Regions from separate parts of the Shewanella sp. 1311 genome, predicted to be linked through region 1. Evidence: riboswitches for the same ligand, from Rfam matches in the RefSeq annotation. Region 1 holds a riboswitch; the other holds the start of a gene.
What was found. Region 1 has a riboswitch for thiamine pyrophosphate ahead of thiC (phosphomethylpyrimidine synthase ThiC). Riboswitches for the same ligand answer to the same signal wherever they lie in the genome.

Region 1 (10,384 bases):
TCGGCGACAAGCTTGTCTTTCACGTGATAGATCTCGGCGCCCGAAGCAGCAAATTGTGCCGATTTTAGCGCCATTGCCGCTTCCAACTCCTGCGGCGTCTTAACTGTGACTTGCATGGCTTGGTCAGCCGCTTCAACTTGCTCCGCCTTCGCTTGTGCCGCCTCTAAGCCTGCGGCATAGGCGCGCACATCTTGGGTGATTTTCATCGAACAAAATTTAGGGCCGCACATAGAGCAAAAATGCGCGACTTTAGCGGATTCCTGCGGTAAAGATTCATCGTGATAAGCACGTGCGGTTTCAGGATCGAGTCCTAAGTTATATTGATCTTCCCAGCGGAATTCAAACCGCGCCTTTGCCAGCGCATTATCACGAATTTGCGCACTCGGATGACCTTTCGCCACATCGGCGGCGTGGGCGGCAATCTTATAAGCAATCAAACCTTGCTTAACATCTTGTTTATTCGGTAATCCTAAGTGTTCTTTTGGCGTGACATAACACAACATAGCGCAGCCGTACCAAGCAATCATGGCCGCGCCTATGCCGGAGGTGAAATGATCATACCCAGGTGCGATATCGGTGATTTGTGGGCCAAGCGTGTAAAACGGCGCTTCATCGCAGTGAGCTAACTGCTTGTCCATGTTCTCTTTAATGAGCTGCATCGGGATATGTCCCGGCCCTTCGATAATGGTTTGTACGTCGTATTCCCACGCGATTTTGACTAGCTCACCTAAGGTTTCAAGCTCTGCAAACTGGGCGGCATCATTAGCGTCGGCAATCGAGCCTGGACGCATACCATCACCTAAAGACAGGGATACATCGTAGGCGACGCAAAGCTCACAGATCTCACGAAAATGGCTGTAGAGGAAGTTTTCCTTGTGATGACTCAGGCACCATTTGGCCATAATTGAACCGCCGCGAGAAACGATCCCAGTAACACGTTTAGCCGTCATCGGCACATAACGCAGCAGCACACCAGCATGAATAGTAAAGTAATCAACACCTTGTTCCGCTTGTTCAATCAAGGTATCGCGGAACACTTCCCAGGTTAAATCCTCTGCCACGCCGTTCACTTTCTCCAGCGCTTGATAAATCGGCACTGTGCCGATGGGCACTGGCGAGTTGCGGATGATCCACTCGCGGGTCTCGTGGATATAACGCCCCGTGGATAAATCCATTACCGTATCTGCACCCCAACGGGTTGACCAGACGAGCTTTTCCACTTCTTCCTCGATGGATGACGTCACCGCAGAATTACCAATATTGGCATTCACTTTCACCAAAAAGTTACGCCCAATGATCATAGGTTCGGCTTCGGGATGGTTAATATTCAGCGGAATAATCGCGCGGCCACGGGCAACTTCGGCGCGGACAAATTCGGCGGTAATCGGTTCGCCGACTAAGGCACCAAAAGCTTCGCCCTTGGCTTTACGATTGAGGATTTCATCCTGTACTTCGGCAAGTGCCATGTTCTCGCGGATCGCCACATATTCCATTTCGGGAGTGATAATCCCTTGACGGGCATAGTGTAATTGGCTGACTCGTTTACCCTGCAGCGCTCTGCGTGGGCGAACAATTGCACTCGAGCCAGCCTCAAAACGCAGATGGTCTAAACCATCATCGGCGAGTCTTTGTTGGGTAAAGTCTGAGGTCGCGCAGGGTAATTGCTCTGTATCGTTGCGGGCTAGGATCCAGTTTTGTCTTAATTTACCAAGGCCTAGACGCACATTGATGTCGGCCTCAGGATCGGAATAAGGTCCGGCGCAATCGTACACTCGGATTGGCGGATTTTTCTCCATGATAGGCGCATCATCTGTTCCGCCCACCAGCGTGTCAGTCTGCAGAATGTGTCGCATGCCAACGCGAATATCGGCACTTGAACCTTCGAGATAAATCTTTTGTGAATTAGGATGTTGCAGTGGCGCTAACGTATCGATAAAGGCTTGGGCCTGCGCGCGGGTTTCGCGGCGACTCGGCGCCTTAGGCACTGTTGATTGACTAGACTCAGACGATTTATTAGGGATTGTCGATTCTGGCGCTGTAATTTCTATCGCATTGGCAGCTACAGCTGGGTTTTGGTTTGAACTGGACATAAGCAATCTCACGTTAAAAAATGGAGTTGCTTGTCTGGAGAATTGAGTTGTTGATAGCTGGGCATGGCAATCAATTTTTGTGGCCAACACTGGCTTCAAAAATTGAGTTACCCTGCTCAATAACAATTAAATCTAAACATTAAGGCTTAAAACACTGCTTAGTTAACAGATGTTCAAGCCGTCTATTTTGGCGATTTAATGTGTGTTATTACGCTTGTTTCCTTCGCAGGTTTTAACCTGATCAGGTTCAACGGATCCCGAATAAACGGTCTCAGCCAAGAGGCACTCCGACAAGATGAGTGCGCAGTATAGACAGAAGCGGCAGTAACAAACAAGGAAAAAAGTAATTAAAAATCTTAACTACCAATCCAAAATAAAGACTCACAATCTATTGTTTTTAATTGAAAAAATTAAATAAAACTAAAAAAACTTATAATAGTCGTGAAAATAAATCATAAAAGAAAGTCACTATTTATGGGGTTTGAGCATCATTTTGTTTAATCGAGATTGAATGGCATCATCAATAGCTTGATTGATTTTTTTGCCACTGCAGTTAATGGGAAAACCTAAATTTTCGGCGTTAGGATTAATTTGTGTCCCCAGACGGACGACGCGATAACAAGTATCCCCTATACGCACAATACGATTTGGGTCTAAGGGTAAATCTAGACTCGTTGTGCCACCGAAATCATCGGCGTTAGGGACAAATAACACTTCCATCTCAGGGCTCATTTCACTCATATTCGATTTCCGGGTGAATTTATCGGCCTGTTCAATGACGAGATCATCGAGCGCTTGCTCGCGCTGACGTTCAAAATATTGCTGGGTGAATAAACTCATGCTTGAGCTTGTCGCTATTGTGCTCTCACCTTCTGCTGCGGGCGAACTCTTAGCGCCAAGCTGCGGCTTTATTTCTGTAGCATCAAACATATTCGTTGGCTTTTTTGCCGTTGCTTCCACGGGCTGTACTTCACTTTGTACACTTGATTGAGATTGGCTTGATTGAGTGATGTCCGGTTTAACCGTATCTGGCTTCACTTTTCCCTGATCTACTTTTTCAGGCACGACCTTTTCAAGTATTGGCATAGGCTTAACTTGAGTTGTAGGCGTGGGAACAGTTGTAGGCGTAACAGAACTTTCCGCTTCAGTCTTATCCACGGCCTTGCTCTCTGTTTCTAGCGCAGCGCTTTCAGCCTTCTCTACCGCGGGAGCATAAATAAAGTAAGCTTTAAGCGCCGTCACTTTAGAGCCCCGACTTCCCGTTTCCGTTAATCCAAAGGGATTTAACTGTGGGCGCCACAAAATGCAGATAAGTAAAAATAAACACGCATGCACTAAGAGCACAAAAAATAGCAGACTTAATCCTTTGAAATACGGCTGACGAGCACGTAAAACTGATCCCGTCTCCAATGCCTGATCACTGGTTTGTATTATCCTAGACAGTTCAGGTTTGGATTCAGATTCAGCAACCAATTTATCTTGATGTTGATCTTGATGTTCAGCATGGATTTCTTGCAGTACTAAATCTTGGGCTTGCTCATGATATATAGCTTGAGTGTCATGCTCAGTGACTAAACGGCCTGCACCACGATTGAACGCTGACGGCTCGGCATCAGTGGTAAAAACAGGCGTTTGAGCAGTATCCAGATCACCGAAGTGATGATCAAATGCAATAAAAGTCTCACCTTCTGGCGATGTGACCGAAAAAAGCAAAGCACTATCAGCATCATCTCCAATCGCTATTGCTGTAGGAGATACTGTCAATAAAGGCGTGGCTTTGGGTTGACGTTGAAAAGGCAAAATCCATCCTTAGGTTTTGTGTAGTCTCAATTGATTTCGATGATACTTAACGTGGAACAATTGCACTCAAATCCAATATCAATCCAATATCGAGTTGCTGAATATTGAAAGAGAATTATCCAATGATTGCATTTACTTGCGAGTGCTCAACGCAGATTAGAGGAGGCAAACAGGGTAAAGTTCAACGCGAATACAACACGCGACAAGCGCAGTGCTTACTCCAATGCTTGATCAGACACTTGTCAGTTGAGACAAATAAGGCTGGGAATTGAGCTCACTATCGCGCTAAATTGAAAGGAAATGGCTTGCTAACTCTTACGTCTTGAAGCGGATAACATCATCAATGCGATACGCTGACGGGAATGCAAGACGGCGTTAAAAATCTAAAGGTGAAAACAATAGAAGCCAGCCATATATTTAAGCTTACAAGTGTACGCTTAGATGTGGTGATTTATTTTCCTTACTGATAGACTCAGTCATTATCGTTTGCGAGTATGTATCTACCATGTCGAGTCAAAGTATTATCGAACAACAAAACCCAGCTAAAACCCTTGCTAAGCCTGGGCCGTATAGTATTAAAGAAGAAATCGCTAATAGCGTATCCCATGGCTTAGGCGTCATCGCAGGCATAGTGGCATTGGTACTGATGTTACTCAAAGGGCAAGATCATCTAACGCCAATTCAACTAACAGGCGTTGCCATTTATGGTGCGAGCATCATAGTGCTTTTTCTATGCTCGACCTTATACCACAGCGTTAGCCATTCAGGCTGGAAACATAAACTTAAGATCGCCGATCACTGCGCAATTTACTGCTTGATTGCAGGAACTTACACACCTTTGATGCTGATAAGCCTACAGGGGACGCAATCGATAGTAATTTTAACGGCGATTTGGTCGCTTGCAATTGGTGGGATCCTATTTAAGACGCTATTTATTCACAAATTCAAAAAGTTAAGCTTAGTCTTGTATCTCGCCATGGGTTGGCTATGTGTCACTGTGATGGGCGATTTAACGGCGGCCATGTCGGAGTTAGGTTTTAATCTATTGATCTTAGGCGGATTATTTTACACTTTAGGGGTGGTGTTCTACGTAGGGAAACGCATTCCATTTAACCATGCCATTTGGCATTTGTTCGTGCTTGGCGGTGCCATGAGTCACTTTCTGTGTATTTATCTGACTGTTATTTAAATGGCTATGATTTACCTGATGGTGATTTAACTGGCTTTAATTTAAATGGCTATGACTTAACAGATGGTGATTTATCTGTGAGTCAAAGCTAAAAGTCGTTAATTATCTATTCAAGCACTTCCTCAAACGCTCTCTCAAACATCGCAATCAAACACGGCTATTCAATTCAGTAAACAGCGACGCTAATAGCGCCGCTTGTTCTGCTCTGCCACACTGGCGCCAAAGCGCAATAATGCACTCTGCAGTGCATAAGCCTCCTTCTTGCTGATTACGCCGCAATATAAAAGCGGATTCAGGCATAAGTGGCGGCAAACTGACTCGTGCAGCCATTTTAAGATAGGGGCTCTGGCGCAGCATCTTACGCGCCTCCTGCCAGGTCGCATCTAAAATCACCACTTGGCTCGGCATTCGCTGTTCTGCTATGAGTGTGGATTGCGCAGGCGCTAACAACATTTGTGCGTTCGAGAGCACTGGCTCAGCTAAAACCGTATCTAAGGCATTATGATCAATGGGCCCAGTGTGCTCAGTATCACTTGCAGGAAACAACAGTTTAGCCTGCTGCGATGCCAACATAGCCACTAAATCGTTATCAGGTGCCGTTCTCGACCAGACGATGCTTTTCACCTCTTCAGGGAATGCGGCTAACGCGAGTTGGCCAGTATTCGTTTTGCGGGTTAACTCGCGTTCGTGGGTCAATAAAATAATCTGCATTGCCTTCCTTGCTGCGGCAAAAGAATGAGAAATAGCCTTGTTCATCAACTTAATCATACAGAAGACCGAAGTGAATCCGCTTAAAAGATCAGGTTGAAATAACGACGTTTAATCGCTAACCAAACCCTGCTCACTCAGTTATGTGTGAAATAAAATCATACATTAAGATAATGATTTAAAAGTGATAAAACTTACAAGCATTCCAACACTATCTGTTTTAGCAGAAAAGTTTCACGCTCTATTGATTGGCCTTTATGGGGATGATTGCGCTGAATATCTTCATTATGGGCGATAGCTTGATGAATATTGAGCCATTCAGGCCGCATGCCATTTTTTATCTCATGGGCTTCTAATCGAGTCTCACCTAAACCACGCTCGCCCAGTGCGGTGTCGATACGGCACACATAACAAAATGACTCCATGTGCACTACGTTCGCCCCTTCACGGTACCAAGGTCGAAACTCTTCGTAACGGCCAAAGGGGGCTAACACTTGAATGTCTAGGGCGCCGGTTTCTTCCTGTAGCTCGCGGATCAGCCCGTCTTCGAGGCTCTCGCCGTCGTCAATTCCGCCGCCGGGTAAGCTGTAGTCGCGGTATTTTTGAGTATAAAGCAGCAAAATATCTTCACCCGATAACACAATCGCGCGGGCAGCTCTGCGATAAAAAACGCGTGCCGTCTGTAGGTTAACCGCTGGATCTTGGGTGGTTCTCAATAAACGCATAGTCGTAGCCATTTGCCGAAAAGGAGTCGCAGCATAAACGAAAATGTGCCAAATGCAGATCAAAAACTGTAGCAGAGGCAATAATCACACTCAGTCCCGTACGAGTGATTAATAGGTTTTAGCGATTAGAATCTTGATTATTAACGGCTTAAGCTAAAATCGATTTGCCCATGATATTAACAACGCGATCGCGATGCATCATCTCTTTCGCCTGATTCTCATCTTTAGTGCTCACGTAATGCCTAAGCGGCAAAAATGCTCAGGAACATTCAAACTCACTATGCTCATTCAAGAGCTGGGCCAATTGCTGCTGATAGGCATCAATAATCTCTGGTGTTTGCTTATGCGTGGGCATGCGTTGGTAATGACCAATCACCTGCGACAAATAACGCTGCGCTCGCGGCAAACTTGCTTCATCTAGCATCTGCCACATTAACGAACCTGTAGCACTGATAAGTAGACCATTTGGAGCCGCGATTGTACTGACATGGAGGATTTCGTAGAAACGTTGATTCTCTTCCAATAAATGTTCCGACTTAAGCCCTAGCCCTAAGGCTGAGAGTGATTGCCTGACATAGTAATTATGATGCACGGGACACAAAATAAATTCGAGGTGCCGCTGTGGGTGTTGAGCTAGAATTGCCTTCACTAAGTCCACCAGCAGTTCACCACCCACACCAGCGATGATGATCAACTGTTTATCCTTGTCACTGGTTTGCACGAGCGGTAAAGCCGCAACATCAAGGCAATGCACTTGCCACTGAGTATGACAACTTAAATTTGGGTCTATGTCTAGGTTTAAGTGTGGGTCTATTTCTGGGTTTAAGTCTGGATCTAAGTTTGGATTAAGGCCTGATATGTCAGCGGGGAAGAAACGCTGCAAACGCAGTTCAAGCGCCTGCATCAGCGAAGGGACACAATCGACAAAGTGTACATGGCGGGCAGCGCTCCTTTCTAGCAACAACATACCGAGTAAACCATGATCGCAGCAGCAATCCCAAATATGATCGTAATGACCATTGATCATGCTGTTTATCTGTTGTAAACGTTGGCTAATTTTCACGGTTTGACCTTACTGCTGCGGCTCCAAATGCTGTAAATCCCACTGTAAATCCCACGCTAAATTGCATTTTTAAGCAAAAAGAAAGCGCGCATATTACCCGAGTCAAAAGCAAACCACATCTTTTGTTCGTGCCCTCGCAATGCTTCTCGTCACTTCTGTTACGTCACGCCTTAATGTGGTGAATACGTATGCAGTCCGTTGCGGTTAAAAAGCCATCGCCACTAGTATGCTGTGAGTCACATTCATTATAAAAACAAGGATCAAGGAATGTTCATCAAGACCTGCCCTATTCAGTTAATTGACGGCTCGCGTTCAGCGCGCCAAAAGCGATCGCAAGCGCTATTGTGCCCTACACTTATCGCTCTTGCGGTTACGAGTCTCTTTAGTGCCAACGTATTTGCCAAAACCGTTACCGTCAGCTCACCCAACCAACAAATTCAAATCAGCTTGAGTGACGATACAGGCCGCCCCGAATATAAAATCGATTTTCACGGCAAGACAGTCATAGAACCGAGTCGCTTAGGCTTAGTTTTTCAATCCCTTGGTGAACTCGGTCAAGGATTGCAGATCAAAAGTAGCGATAAAAAGAGCGCCGATGACAAGTGGCAACAACCTTGGGGCGAGCAGGAATGGATCCGCGATCAGCACAATCAACTGACCGCAGTATTAAGCAACGGCAAGGTGCAGCTCGAAGTCGAGTTTAAAGCCTTTGACGATGGTATTGGCTTTCGCTATCACTTAGCCCAACAAGCCTCCCTTCCCGCTAATTCGCCGATCTTAATCACAGACGAGTTAACCGAGTTCAATGTCGGTCAAGCCGATAAAGCCACAGCATGGTGGATCCCTGCCCGTGGCTGGAATCGCTACGAATATTTGTATCGCACCACAGCGCTGAAAGAAGTCGATAGAGTCCACACGCCCTTCACCTTTAAACTCGCGGACGGTACGCACTTAAGTATTCACGAGGCCGCCTTGGTGGACTTTGCCGCCATGACCTTAGATCAACAGCGTGATGGCAAGCTTAAGGCCGATCTCACGCCTTGGTCAGATGGCATTCGCGTCAAAACTCAAGTGGGTTTTTATACGCCATGGCGCACCATTCAAATTGCCGACAACGCGACTGGGTTGCTCAACTCACACCTTATCCTAAACCTCAATGAGCCCAATAAACTCGGCGATGTTACTTGGGTAAAACCGGGAAAATACGTTGGTATTTGGTGGGGAATGCACTTAAATGAAAATACTTGGGGTTCGGGCCCAACCCACGGCGCCACCACCAGCGAAACCGAACGCTACATGGATTTCGCTGCTAAATATCAGTTTGATGGTGTATTGGTCGAAGGTTGGAATGAAGGTTGGGACGGCGATTGGTTCCATAATGGCGATCAATTTAGCTTTACTAAGGCCTATGCCGATTTCGATCTGCCCGCCATCACAGCCTACGGGGCGAAAAAAGGGGTGCGTTTAATCGGCCACCACGAGACAGCAGGATCAGTCACCCATTATCGCGATCAAATGGCTGATGCCTTTGCCCTGTATGAGAAGCACGGTGTGACCCAAGTCAAGACGGGCTATGTCGCTGATGGTGGCCAAATCAAGCGTATCGATGACAAAGGCATTACCCGTCACGAGTGGCACGACGGCCAGTTTATGGTCGGCGAGTATCTGCACAGCGTCACAGAGGCTGCGAAACACCATATCAGCATCAATAGCCACGAGCCAATCAAAGACACGGGTCTGCGCCGAACCTATCCAAACTGGATCTCCCGCGAAGGTGCCCGCGGCCAAGAGTACAATGCCTGGGGTAGCCCACCAAATAGCCCTGAACATACGGCCATGTTACCGTTCACCCGTATGCTCGCTGGCCCAATGGACTTTACCCCGGGGATTTTTGACTTAGCACCTAAGGGGTTGGATGCACAAAACCGTGTGCAAACCACCTTGACCAAACAGCTCGCCTTGTACGTTGTGCTCTATAGCCCAATCCAAATGGCAGCAGATCTGCCGCGCAATTATGAAAAGCACTTAGATGCCTTCCAATTTATCCGCGATGTGCCCACCGATTGGTATCAGAGTGTCGCGCTTGCCGGTGAAGTCGGCGACTATGTGGTCTTTGCCCGCCAAGCGAAGGATCAAGGTGATTGGTACTTAGGTGCACTCACGGATGAAACCGCGCGCAAGGTCACGGTCAAACTGGATTTCCTCTCCCCGAATAAACGGTATCAAGCGCAGATTTACCGCGATGGCGCAAAAGCCGATTGGAAAACCAATCCCTATGATTATGTGATTGGAACTAAAGAAGTGAGTGCTAAAGATAGCCTAAACCTCGTACTCGCAAGCAGTGGCGGCACGGCAATCAGATTCAAAGTACTTTAGGTTTAGCACTTTAAATTCAGCATGTTAACGTTAGCGCGTTAACTGAGTGTTTGAGCGAGTGCAAAAAATACAGAGTAAAAAACAGAATGTCACCAAGGATGTACCTTGTCCTTGGTGACTTTTTATTGCCAGATAGGACCTGTTTACCCCAATACAAAACGTAAAAGTTAACCAGAGTCGAGGCACCTTAGTTGATGTTGGCGTAAATTCAGTTCGTGCCTAGGCCGACAAATCAGCATGAACCGAATACACAGGCTTTTAAATACCCTCGCAAACTAGCCAAAAGCACAGACTAACCACTCCAATCCAAGGCGAAGGCGAACAACCAACACAGGTGCAAAAATGCCTCAGTTAGATTAATTTGAGCTTCCTTTCCTTACGTCATGGTGCTTATCTTGCGGTACACGGCCGATTTATTAGAAATGCGCAGCTT
Region 2 (10,384 bases), 340 kb from region 1:
GCCAACTAACCCAAGGAGGAAGCCCCATGGCCGAAGAAACGATTTTCAGCAAAATTATTCGTCGCGAAATTCCCGCGGATATTCTGTATCAAGATGAACTTGTGACTGCCTTTAGAGACATTTCCCCTAAGGCGCCAACGCACTTCTTGATTGTGCCAAATCATTTGATCCCAACGGCGAACGACATGAAAGCCTCTGATGAGCCGGTGCTTGGCCGCATGATGACAGTTGCCGCTAAATTGGCGGCGGAAGCGGGTATCGCTAAAGATGGCTACCGACTGATCATGAACTGCAATCAACACGGTGGACAAGAAGTCTATCACATTCATTTCCACCTTGTGGGCGGGGAGCCTCTGGGGCCCATGTTGAGTCAAGGCCAATGAAGGTCAATTCGGATTTTTTCCCGCTGACCCAAATGGCGCAGCGGTTTGTGGATCAACTCGCTCAGTGTCGTCGTCTCGGTTTAACCGTACTGGAGGCGAGTGAGCACCATGTGTTGATTGAGTTGCCCTACAGCACTGAATTAATTGGTTATCCCGATACGGGCGTTATCCATGGCGGAGTCATTACTACTTTAATGGATACCGCCTGTGGCAGTGCAGTGGTCAGTGCAATTTTCCATAAATTCAAATTGTTAGAAATCTCACCTACGCTCGATTTGCGGGTGGATTATATGAAGCCCGCTCAGCCCCATAAGCCTGTGTTTGGGTTTGCGGAATGCTACAAATTGTCTTCCAATATTGCCTTTACCCGCGCGATTGCTTATCAAGACAGCATAGATGATCCTATTGCCCATGCTGTTGGTTCCTTTATGCGGATCAGTCCAGAAATGGTGGGTGATGCCTTTAGACAAGCGCTGATGGGTGAAGCCGTGCCTGAAATAGGAGACACTGATGAGCGCAAATAATTCGGAACTTGGTACAGCCAGTGCCACTCAACATGCCCAAGTAAAAGCGCCTATCGATGTGCAAGGTATTGTTAAGCGCGCGACTGAGCTTAACGATTTTGGTCATTTACTTGAGCACGTTCCCTATGCCAAATTTATTGGTATGAAGGTGGAACGTTTTGGTGATGAACTGATTTTTAAACTGCCTGCTAAGGACGACAATATCGGTAATCCTGTGTTGCCCGCTATCCATGGCGGCGTCATTGCAGGTTTTATGGAGATGTCAGCGATAGTGCAGTTGATGGTCTTTATGCAAACTGCCAAAGTGCCTAAAGTGGTCGATTTTTCCATCGACTATTTACGTGCAGGCCTGCATAAAGATAGCTTTGCTGAATGTCGTATTACCCGTCAGGGGCGACGAGTGGCCAACGTGAATATCGATTGTTGGCAAACCAATCGTAAGCAGCTCATCGCTACGGCACGGGCGCACTTTCTGATTGATTAACTCGTTTTATTGAGCAGATGTTTGAGTGATGATTAAGTCTGTCTTGTTAAGCATAAGTTCAGCACAGTTCGATTAGCTTGTCGTTTAATGGGAAATGATGCGCGCTGGCCGCGCATTTTGTCGCGTGACTGGGAGAAAGAGATGAAACAAATTTATACAGGACTGTTATTGACCGCGGCGCTGACCTTAGGCGCTTGTGCCTCACATACCGCAGGTATTTCAGTGAGTTCGCTCGGTGAAACCCGCGTCGATAATTCCAGCTTTGCCCGAGATATTGGAGTTGAAAGTGTGGATGCACGCCGAGTTGGTGATTTAGTGCAGGGTTCAGCGCTGATTGTTAGCAAATCATCAACTGACATGCGTGTGCAGTATAAATTCACTTGGTACGACGCCAGCGGCTTTACTATTGAAGATGAAGCGACGAGCTGGAAATCGGTCAAGCTGCATGGCAAGCAACAATTGCAAGTCGCCGCCGTGGCGCCCAATGCCCAAGCGGTTAAATTTGATGTGTACGTGCGCGAAACCTTTTCGAATTAAGCGGTGAGTTCGCCCTGAGAATGCCAGCTATGCTGGCATTTTTCATTTTATGAGGTAAATGTGTCATCCCATCCTATTACTCATGTATACTAGGCGTCGCCAAGGGGTGTTTGCAGCGAATGAATTTACGTTGATTACTGCAAACTGAGATGTCAGCTGACGAACCCTTAGAACCTGATCCGGCTAATACCGGCGTAGGAATGGGCCAATCAACAGCACACTTCTGAATCGCTTATTCGTTGCCGGATCTCAAACTATGTATTTGAGGTCCTATGTTAAACAGTAAAACGCTAAACAGTAACACGTCAAAACGTCATTCCCCGTTTTCAACCATCACACCCAGCTTGTTTTTAACCCGAGCGCCGCTGGCGTTAGCCATTGCTACCGCGCTGAGCACTTCTGCATTTGCACAAACCGACGCTATCGATAAACCCGATCCCAGCACTGAGATGGAAGTCATGGTGGTGACGGCGGATTTTCGCAGTTCAAGCTTAGAAAAAATGCCTTCCAGTATTACCGTTATCGACAGTCAAAAAATTCAAGATGAAAGCGCGCAGCACTTTGAAGATCTGCTTAATTCCATTGCCAATTTTAACTGGTCAGGTGGAAGTTCGCGGCCGAAATATTTTCAAATTCGTGGCGTAGGAGAGCAAGAGCAATACCAAGGTGCACCTAATTCCTCTGTGGGTTACATCATAGATGATATCGATTTATCCGGTATTGGTATGGTGTCGAGCATGTACGATCTACAACAGGTCGAAGTGCTACGTGGACCACAGGGCACACGTTATGGCGCGAATGCCTTAGCGGGACTGATTTATCTGAAAAGTAACGATCCCACCGATGTGTTTGAACATGGCGGCGAAGTATCGTTAGGCGATGATGATTTACGCACGTTTAGCGGTTTCAGTTCCGGCCCATTAACGGATTCTGGCAAGCTGCTTTATCGCGTGTCACTGCAGCAACATCAACAAAATGGTTACCACGACAACCTCTATTTAGGTCGTGACGATACCAATGGCCGCGATGAGTTCAGCGGCCGCGCTAAGCTGCGCTGGTATGCGACTGACGATTTGCAGTTTGATTTAACTGTGCTGCACGCCGATTTTGATAATGGCTATGATGTGTGGAGTTTAACCAATTCACCGACCCAGACGACATCGGATCAACCGGGTGTCGATAGCCAGCGCACCACAGGCGCAGGCTTTAAAGCGACCTATTCTGGCGCTGAAACCTTTGAGCTAACCTCGTTAACGTCCTTTGCGAATACCGATCACCATTACAGTTACGATGGCGATTGGTCGAACCCAGAGTATTGGGCTTCTAAGCAATGCAGTGATGACGATGGCAATCTGGCACCGTGCCAATATGATTATTTTTGGGATAAAACGGGCCAACGTAAAACCGTGTCGCAAGAGTTTCGCTTAAGTTCTACCGAGCAGGGCCGAATCTTTGCGGACAGTACAGATTGGTTGCTTGGTGTGTACGGCATGAATCTGAAAGAAGATAACCAATTGTATTCTGAATACAATACTTGGCCGGATGAAGTCTTAGACTCTGAGTATGAAGCGACGAACTATGCCTTGTTTGGTCAGCTCGATACGGATCTGAGCTCAGGTTATGCCTTATCTGTGGGCCTACGTTTAGAGCGCCGTAACAGCCATTACTCAGATACGAATAACGATAATTTCGACCCGAGTGAAACCATGTGGGGCGGTCATATTGCAGTGAGTAAAGTGCTGAATGACTCGCACAACGCTTATGTTCGTGTCGCGCGCGGTTACAAGGCGGGCGGTTTCAACATGTCTTTACCTGTCGAATTGAACGATAAAAAAGAGTTTAGTACTGAGACGCTTTATAACTATGAAATTGGCCTTAAATCCCATTGGTTAGCGGGGCTTATCGATACTAATTTGGCGCTGTTCTATATGGACAGACAAGATCAACAGGTGGCGGCATCCCAGCAAGACCCTGATAAACCTCAGCGTTTTATCTTGTTCACCGAAAACGCTGGTAGTTCTAATAACTATGGTGCTGAGTTAGATGCGACCTGGTATGCCACGGATAATCTACAAATTTACTCAAGCTTAGGTTGGTTAGAAACGGCCTACGGTGACTACCAGTATCAGGATAAATATGGCACTGAGGTGGATTTAACTGGCCGCGATCTGGCCCATTCACCACACTTAACCTACAGCCTTGGTGGGACTTATCGTACCAATTCGGGCTGGTTTACTAACCTAAACCTGAGCGGTAAGAGTGAGTTTTACTATTCCGACAGCAATGAATCCCGCTCTGAGCCCTACACTATCGTCAATGCCCGCGTGGGTTATGAGGCGAGTGCGTGGTCAGCCTATTTATGGGGCCGTAATTTGTTCAATGAAGAATACGGTGTGCGCGGCTTCTATTTCGGTAACGAGCCAGATAATGGCTGGGCTGAAAAGCAATATATTCGTTACGGCGATCCGCGTCAGATTGGCGTAACCTTTAACGTTAAGTTTATGTAAAAACTGATGTAATGGCACATGTCACTATGAGCCTATTGGGTTAACTCATGACTAAGCTGCAGTCCACTGTAAGGGCTACAGCTTCTCTCAAATTTAAGGAATTAAAATGAAACTGACCGCAGAAATTAGCATGTATCCCTTCAATGAGAACTACCTCGATCCGATTAAGTGGTTCATTGGCCGGGTGGATAGCTATCCTCATATCGAGCGCGTGACGAATGCGATGGCAACACAAGTGTGCGGCGATTATTTAGATGTGATGACTATGCTGGCGACCGAGATGCAAGCCGCCCATGAGAAGTGGGGCAAGGCAGTATTTGTGTGTAAGTTTATCGGTGGTGAGCTTAATTTAGCCCACAGCGAATAACGCTTTACCGTCACATACGCGATAAATAGGCAGTGAGAACAACACAATGACAGATTTATGGTTAACCATGGTCGAGAGTATGAATGCGGTCTTTGGTGAAGTCCATGTGATGACCGCATGGGAAGCCTTGGCGGTACTGCTGGCCATGGCATATCTACTGCTGGCGATGAAGGCGAGCGTCTGGTGCTGGGCGGCGGCCTTTGCCAGTACCGCCATTTACACTGTGTTGTTTTGGAAGGTGTCGTTACTGATGGAGTCAGTGCTGAATATCTATTATATGGCGATGGCGCTCTATGGATATTGGCTCTGGACCCAGGGCGGCGATAAACATCAAGGGGTCAAAGTGACCACTTGGCCGTTGAAAACCCACTTGAAACTGATCGCGGTGACAGGCGTTATTTCGTTATTAGTCGGTCACGGCATGGCGACATATACTCAGGCCGCATTCCCATATTTAGATGCGACCACGACCTGTTTTGCTGTGATGACGACCTATTTAGTAGCGAAGAAAGTACTTGAAAATTGGCTCTACTGGGTCGTCATCGACATAGTGTCTATATACCTTTATCTCAGTAAAGGCTTGATGCTGACCTCGTTATTATTCGTACTCTATGTGGGGCTTGCTGTAGTAGGGTATTTCCTGTGGCGCACTGCATTAGCCGACGCCCGTGAGGCCAATGCCTTGAAGTTACTCAGTTAATGCTCGATGTAAACGCTGATAAGCCATACTCAGCAGGCGAATCATTCAACGCACTCTTGCCCATACTCAAACGAGCTGGACTTGAGCAAGTGCTGAGCATTTGCGAACTTTCGGGCGGCTTGAGTAATCATAATTATAAGATCACTACGCCTGCAGGCAGTTATGTGTTGCGGGTCAATGCCGATGCGGCGGACAGTTTTTGCACCCGCCAGCAGGAGCGTTTTTACTGGCAACAACTCGCCCAAGCTAAACTTGCCCCAGCACTGCTGTGGGTGAGTGAAGATGAGCGCTACTACCTCAGTGATTTTATTGAGAGTGACCTTATTGAGAGTGACTTTATCGAGAGTGACCTTATCGAGAGTGACCTTATCGAAAGTGCAGTAGCGAGCGCTGCAGAGTCTGCGGCAATTGAACACAATGTGATTGATAGCGAACGCTTTCAACGTAAACGCTTCATCCATTGGCCTGCCTTAGAGCGCCAAACCAGTGCCGCTGATTTTGTGCTGGGGCAGTCGTCTTTGGGCATTTTATATCACGGCGATTCACAACAAGCTTATTTAAATCCTGAACCTTGGCTGATGCCAATACAGCAAGATAAGCATCCCAACTTAGCTGCGCATTTACTGCTGGAATTATTGCTGCAATTGCGGGAACTGCCCACAGGTTCTTATGCCATTAGTATCACAGAGCAATGGCAGGAATATCACCAGCAGATGCTTGCCTATCAGGCATCTCTTGCGCTCACGCACGATTGGAGTGAGCGAGTCGCTAAGCTGCTTAACATCCAAATCGACATCAAACATTGGTGTGATGACTTAGCGGCTTGTTTAATTAAGCCGCAGTTTTGCCATCGCGATCTTAATCCCCACAATCTGTTACTCAAAAACAACCGCTTGTATTGTATCGATTTTGAGTATGCGACGGCGTCGCATCCACTGTGTGAGTTAGCCGTAGTGTTAGCGACCCATGCGTTAACGCCAGCCCAGCAAAACGAGTTAGTGACGCAGTATCTGAGTCAACATCCCTATGTCACGTCCCACGCCGTAGCGGCCGTGCCTGCCGCCATTGACATGTACTGGGTATTTGCTTGCTACTGGGCATTATTGATGGCAGCGCAAACGGAGCCCAGTCGTAGCGCCGACTATCTCGCATGGTTTGATTGTTTTTGGCCGCTCATCACCCAAGAATCATAACGATTAGCGGCACGATTGGCGATTTAAAGCAGGCAAAGTATTAACATATTAAAAACCTTTATTAGACAAACTTGTTTGATATAAGAGGCAACTTTATATAGGCTCAAGCGTCATATTAGTAACAGTTCTAGGATGGATGATTCAGTATGAAAAAAGGCGTGATGCTACTTGTGTGTCTCTTAGGCTTAAGCGCCTGTTCCACTAAATTCAGTTACCATTTCCTCGATTGGGCTATCGGTTGGGAGCAAGAGGACTACGTTACCTTAGATAAACCGCAGCAAAAGGCATTTGACGCCCTCATTGAAAAATTTGTCCTGTGGCATCAATCCAAAGAATTGTCCCACTATGTGGTGCAATTAACCGAAGTCGAAAGCCTCATCAAAACCAATACCTTAACACCAGTATTATGGGCCGAGCATGTGGAGATTGCTAAGCGGCATTGGTTTCGTTTGTTTGAGTTTGCTTTGCCAGAATTACTGCCCATCATCATGTCCTTGTCCGATGAACAGGTGAAGCAAATCCTCGCCAAATTACGGCAAGATGAGCAGGAGCTTGTCAAAGAGTTTGCCGGCAAAACCCCAACGCAGTTACAAAAAGAGGCCGACGAAAACCTTCAAGAGCAATTTGATGACTGGCTTGGCAGTGTGAGTGCAGAACAAAAAGTGCTTATTCATCAGTATAATCAACAGCGTTTATCCACCTTAGATATGTGGCTCGAATACCGGCACGAATGGTTACGTCAGTTTGAGGTTGCCCTTGGGCAGCGCGCCGACAAAGCGCTATTAACTGAGCGTTTGACCCTGTTGATGACGCAGCCCGATGAGCTTAAGTCTGAGCAACATAAAGTGTTTTTACGCAAAAATACTGAGGCTTTTGGGACCTTACTGCTAGCGATGAACACGAGCTTATCGGACAAGCAGTCGAAGCACTTTTATAAAAAGTTGGGCGGACTCATTCAAGATCTCACCGAGCTTAATCAAGAAGCCATTGAAAAAGAGACAAGTGCAAAAAAAGCCTAGGCCATGAAAGATTAATGGGCTTGCTAGGGTCTATTCCTGCATGCCAATAAATTAGTCAAAGAGAGACACTATGCCACTTGCATCCCTTTACCAAAAATTGCTCAATATGAGTCGCTATTTCGATGGCGTAGCGCCATTAGCCCTCAGGATTTACCTTGCGCCCGTGTTGATGCAAGCGGGTTATAACAAGCTCGCTCACTTTGACGATACGGTGGCTTGGTTTGCCAATCCCGATTGGGGTTTAGGCCTGCCAATGCCGGCGGTAATGGCAGGACTGGCGGCGGGAACCGAGTTCTTTGGCGCTATCTTGTTACTGCTTGGGCTTGCGACTCGGCTGATTTCTATCCCTTTGATGGTCACTATGTTGGTGGCTGCATTCACCGTGCATTGGCAAAATGGCTGGTTAGCGATTGCCGATGGCAGTTCTTGGCTAGCCAACGACAGAGTGCTTGAAGCAGGGGATAAACTGGCGAAAGCTAAAGAAATATTGCAGGAGCATGGTAATTACGACTGGCTGACCAGCTCAGGTAACTTAGCTGTGCTTAATAATGGTATTGAGTTTGCGGCCACTTATTTCATTATGTTGTTGGCACTCTTTACCTTAGGCGGCGGCCGTTACACTAGCCTAGATTATTTCATCGCTAAGCGTTGCGGGGTTAAGTAAGCCTTTTATAAAGAGCCCTCGATTTTCAAGCGCAATCAAAGCGTTAAATCCCATCCATGTGGTGGGATTTTTTTATGCCTCTTTGCCTGCAATTTGCTATGCTTGAACGCAATTTATATCGAACTAGGATAAGAACTTGGACGCTATTGAACTTTTGCTCACCCGTCAATCGACCCCGCGATTAATCGCTCCCGCTCCCGATGCGAGTCAATTAAAAATCATCTTAGATGCTGCCATTCGTGTGCCAGATCATGGTGCATTAGCCCCATGGGAATTTATTATTGCCACAGATCAAGGGTTAAACACCTTAGCCGATATCTTTGTTGAGGCGGCTAAAGCCAGCGGCGCCGACGAGGATTTCGTTAATAAAGCCAAGGGTATGCCAATGCGTGCGCCTATGGTGATCACTGTCGTTGCAAAAACGCAGCAACACCCTAAAGTGCCTGTACTTGAACAACAAATTGCAGCGGGCTGCGCAACGATGGCGATGCAACAAGCGGCTTTTGCCTTAGGCATAGGCGCTGTATGGCGCACGGGCGATTTTGCCTTCGATGCTAATGTGAATGCCGCCTTAGGCCTTGAACCACACGACCAAATTGTCGGCTTTTTGTATGTCGGTACGCCAGCGGTTGTGGCACCCCAAAAACCGCAAAAGGACGGCAGCCAATACGTCCGTTATTTATGAAAAAGCTTATGACTATATTTTTATAAACATTGTCTATTTTTAGTGGAGAAATCCTATGCAAGTTGCGCGTACTCCGAGATTAATCCTGCGGCAGTTAACCCCAGCCGATGCTTCATTTATGTTAGTCTTGCTCAATAGCCAAGGCTTTATTGAGAATATAGGGGACAGGGGAGTACGCACGCTTGTGCAGGCCAAGGATTATATCCTCAATGGACCAATGAAAAGTTATGCCGAATGTGGTTTTGGCTTTTATGCCGTGGTGCTTGCGGAGAACGGATTCACCATAGGAATTTGCGGTTTAATCAAACGGCCGACGCTTGATAATGTCGACATAGGCTATGCATTTTTGCCGCAATATTGGGGTAAGGGTTACGCATTCGAAGCCGCGAAAGCCGCTTTTGATTTAGGCAAAAGTTTAGGTATCGAGCGTATTGTGGCGATTGTGAGCGCCCATAATGGCGCGTCAAAGGCATTGCTGAACAAACTGGGATTACAGTTTGAGCAGTGTGTGCAGCTTAGCCCAGATGATGAGCCAGTTGAACTGTTTAGTTGAATTTAAGTTGTTGTTTATAGTGGTTTTTATTTTATTGTAATTCGGCGTTCTTTACTCTAAAATTCTGCAAAATTTACTGTTGAGATATGGCAATCATATCTCTTATTGACGCCCCTCGAAAATCAGGCTCACTTAATCCCTCCTTGAGCCCTTGAGTACAGCAAAAGCGTAGCCCTTTTATTGGATGTAGCATAATGGTTTCGCAATTAAGTGAAGCAATGCTGGACGTGATCGCTGATGCCTTGGTAGACAAAGGCTATATCTTTTTACCTGACTTAGTTCCAAACAATATAAGCCAAGTACTATTGGAAAAAATTCAATCAACGCAAGCACATGAGCTAAAAGCTGCGTCCATTGGTCGTGGCGCAGAGCAGCAATTAAACCCCGATATTCGCCGCGACAGAATACAATGGCTAGAAGAGCACAACGAGCCTGATGCCCAATATCTTGAACTGATGACGCAACTCAAAAATGGCTTAAATCGTCGTTTGTTTATGGGGTTATTCGACTATGAAAGTCACTATGCGGTATATCAGCCTGGGGCATTCTATAAGAAACATGTCGATGCGCTAAAAGGCAGTCAAAACCGTATCTTAACCACAGTGTTTTTCTTAAATCCTGACTGGAAAGCGGCTGATTGTGGCGAGTTGATTATCTATGATGAAGCTGACATTGAGATTGAACGCATAGCACCTAAAATGGGCCATTTTGTGATTTTTCTCAGTGAGCGCTTTCCCCATGAAGTGACTAAAACCTTAGCCCAGCGCA

Region 2: another riboswitch for thiamine pyrophosphate. It lies ahead of AC5YB3_RS20805 (TonB-dependent receptor); the one in region 1 lies ahead of thiC (phosphomethylpyrimidine synthase ThiC).

What each region holds. Positions count from the first base shown of each region.
Region 1 covers NZ_CM181686.1:5,066,272-5,076,655, reverse strand. Annotated here, with positions in the region: gene thiC (phosphomethylpyrimidine synthase ThiC) at 1-2,090, opposite strand, end outside; TPP riboswitch at 2,292-2,390, opposite strand; gene AC5YB3_RS22265 (hypothetical protein) at 2,559-3,890, opposite strand; gene trhA (PAQR family membrane homeostasis protein TrhA) at 4,396-5,079, shown strand; gene AC5YB3_RS22255 (tRNA-uridine aminocarboxypropyltransferase) at 5,227-5,790, opposite strand; gene AC5YB3_RS22250 (NUDIX hydrolase) at 5,982-6,512, opposite strand; gene AC5YB3_RS22245 (tRNA (adenine(22)-N(1))-methyltransferase) at 6,772-7,575, opposite strand; gene AC5YB3_RS22240 (glycoside hydrolase family 97 protein) at 7,843-9,951, shown strand; gene AC5YB3_RS22235 (helix-turn-helix domain-containing protein) at 10,335-10,384, shown strand, end outside.
Region 2 covers NZ_CM181686.1:4,723,082-4,733,465, forward strand. Annotated here, with positions in the region: gene hinT (purine nucleoside phosphoramidase) at 27-383, shown strand; gene AC5YB3_RS20790 (PaaI family thioesterase) at 380-907, shown strand; gene AC5YB3_RS20795 (PaaI family thioesterase) at 894-1,391, shown strand; gene AC5YB3_RS20800 (YcfL family putative periplasmic lipoprotein) at 1,533-1,928, shown strand; TPP riboswitch at 2,021-2,146, shown strand; gene AC5YB3_RS20805 (TonB-dependent receptor) at 2,201-4,435, shown strand; gene AC5YB3_RS20810 (hypothetical protein) at 4,542-4,802, shown strand; gene pnuC (nicotinamide riboside transporter PnuC) at 4,849-5,502, shown strand; gene AC5YB3_RS20820 (phosphotransferase) at 5,502-6,695, shown strand; gene AC5YB3_RS20825 (DUF6279 family lipoprotein) at 6,842-7,714, shown strand; gene AC5YB3_RS20830 (HvfX family Cu-binding RiPP maturation protein) at 7,785-8,378, shown strand; gene AC5YB3_RS20835 (NAD(P)H nitroreductase) at 8,515-9,063, shown strand; gene AC5YB3_RS20840 (GNAT family N-acetyltransferase) at 9,119-9,616, shown strand; gene AC5YB3_RS20845 (2OG-Fe(II) oxygenase) at 9,811-10,384, shown strand, end outside.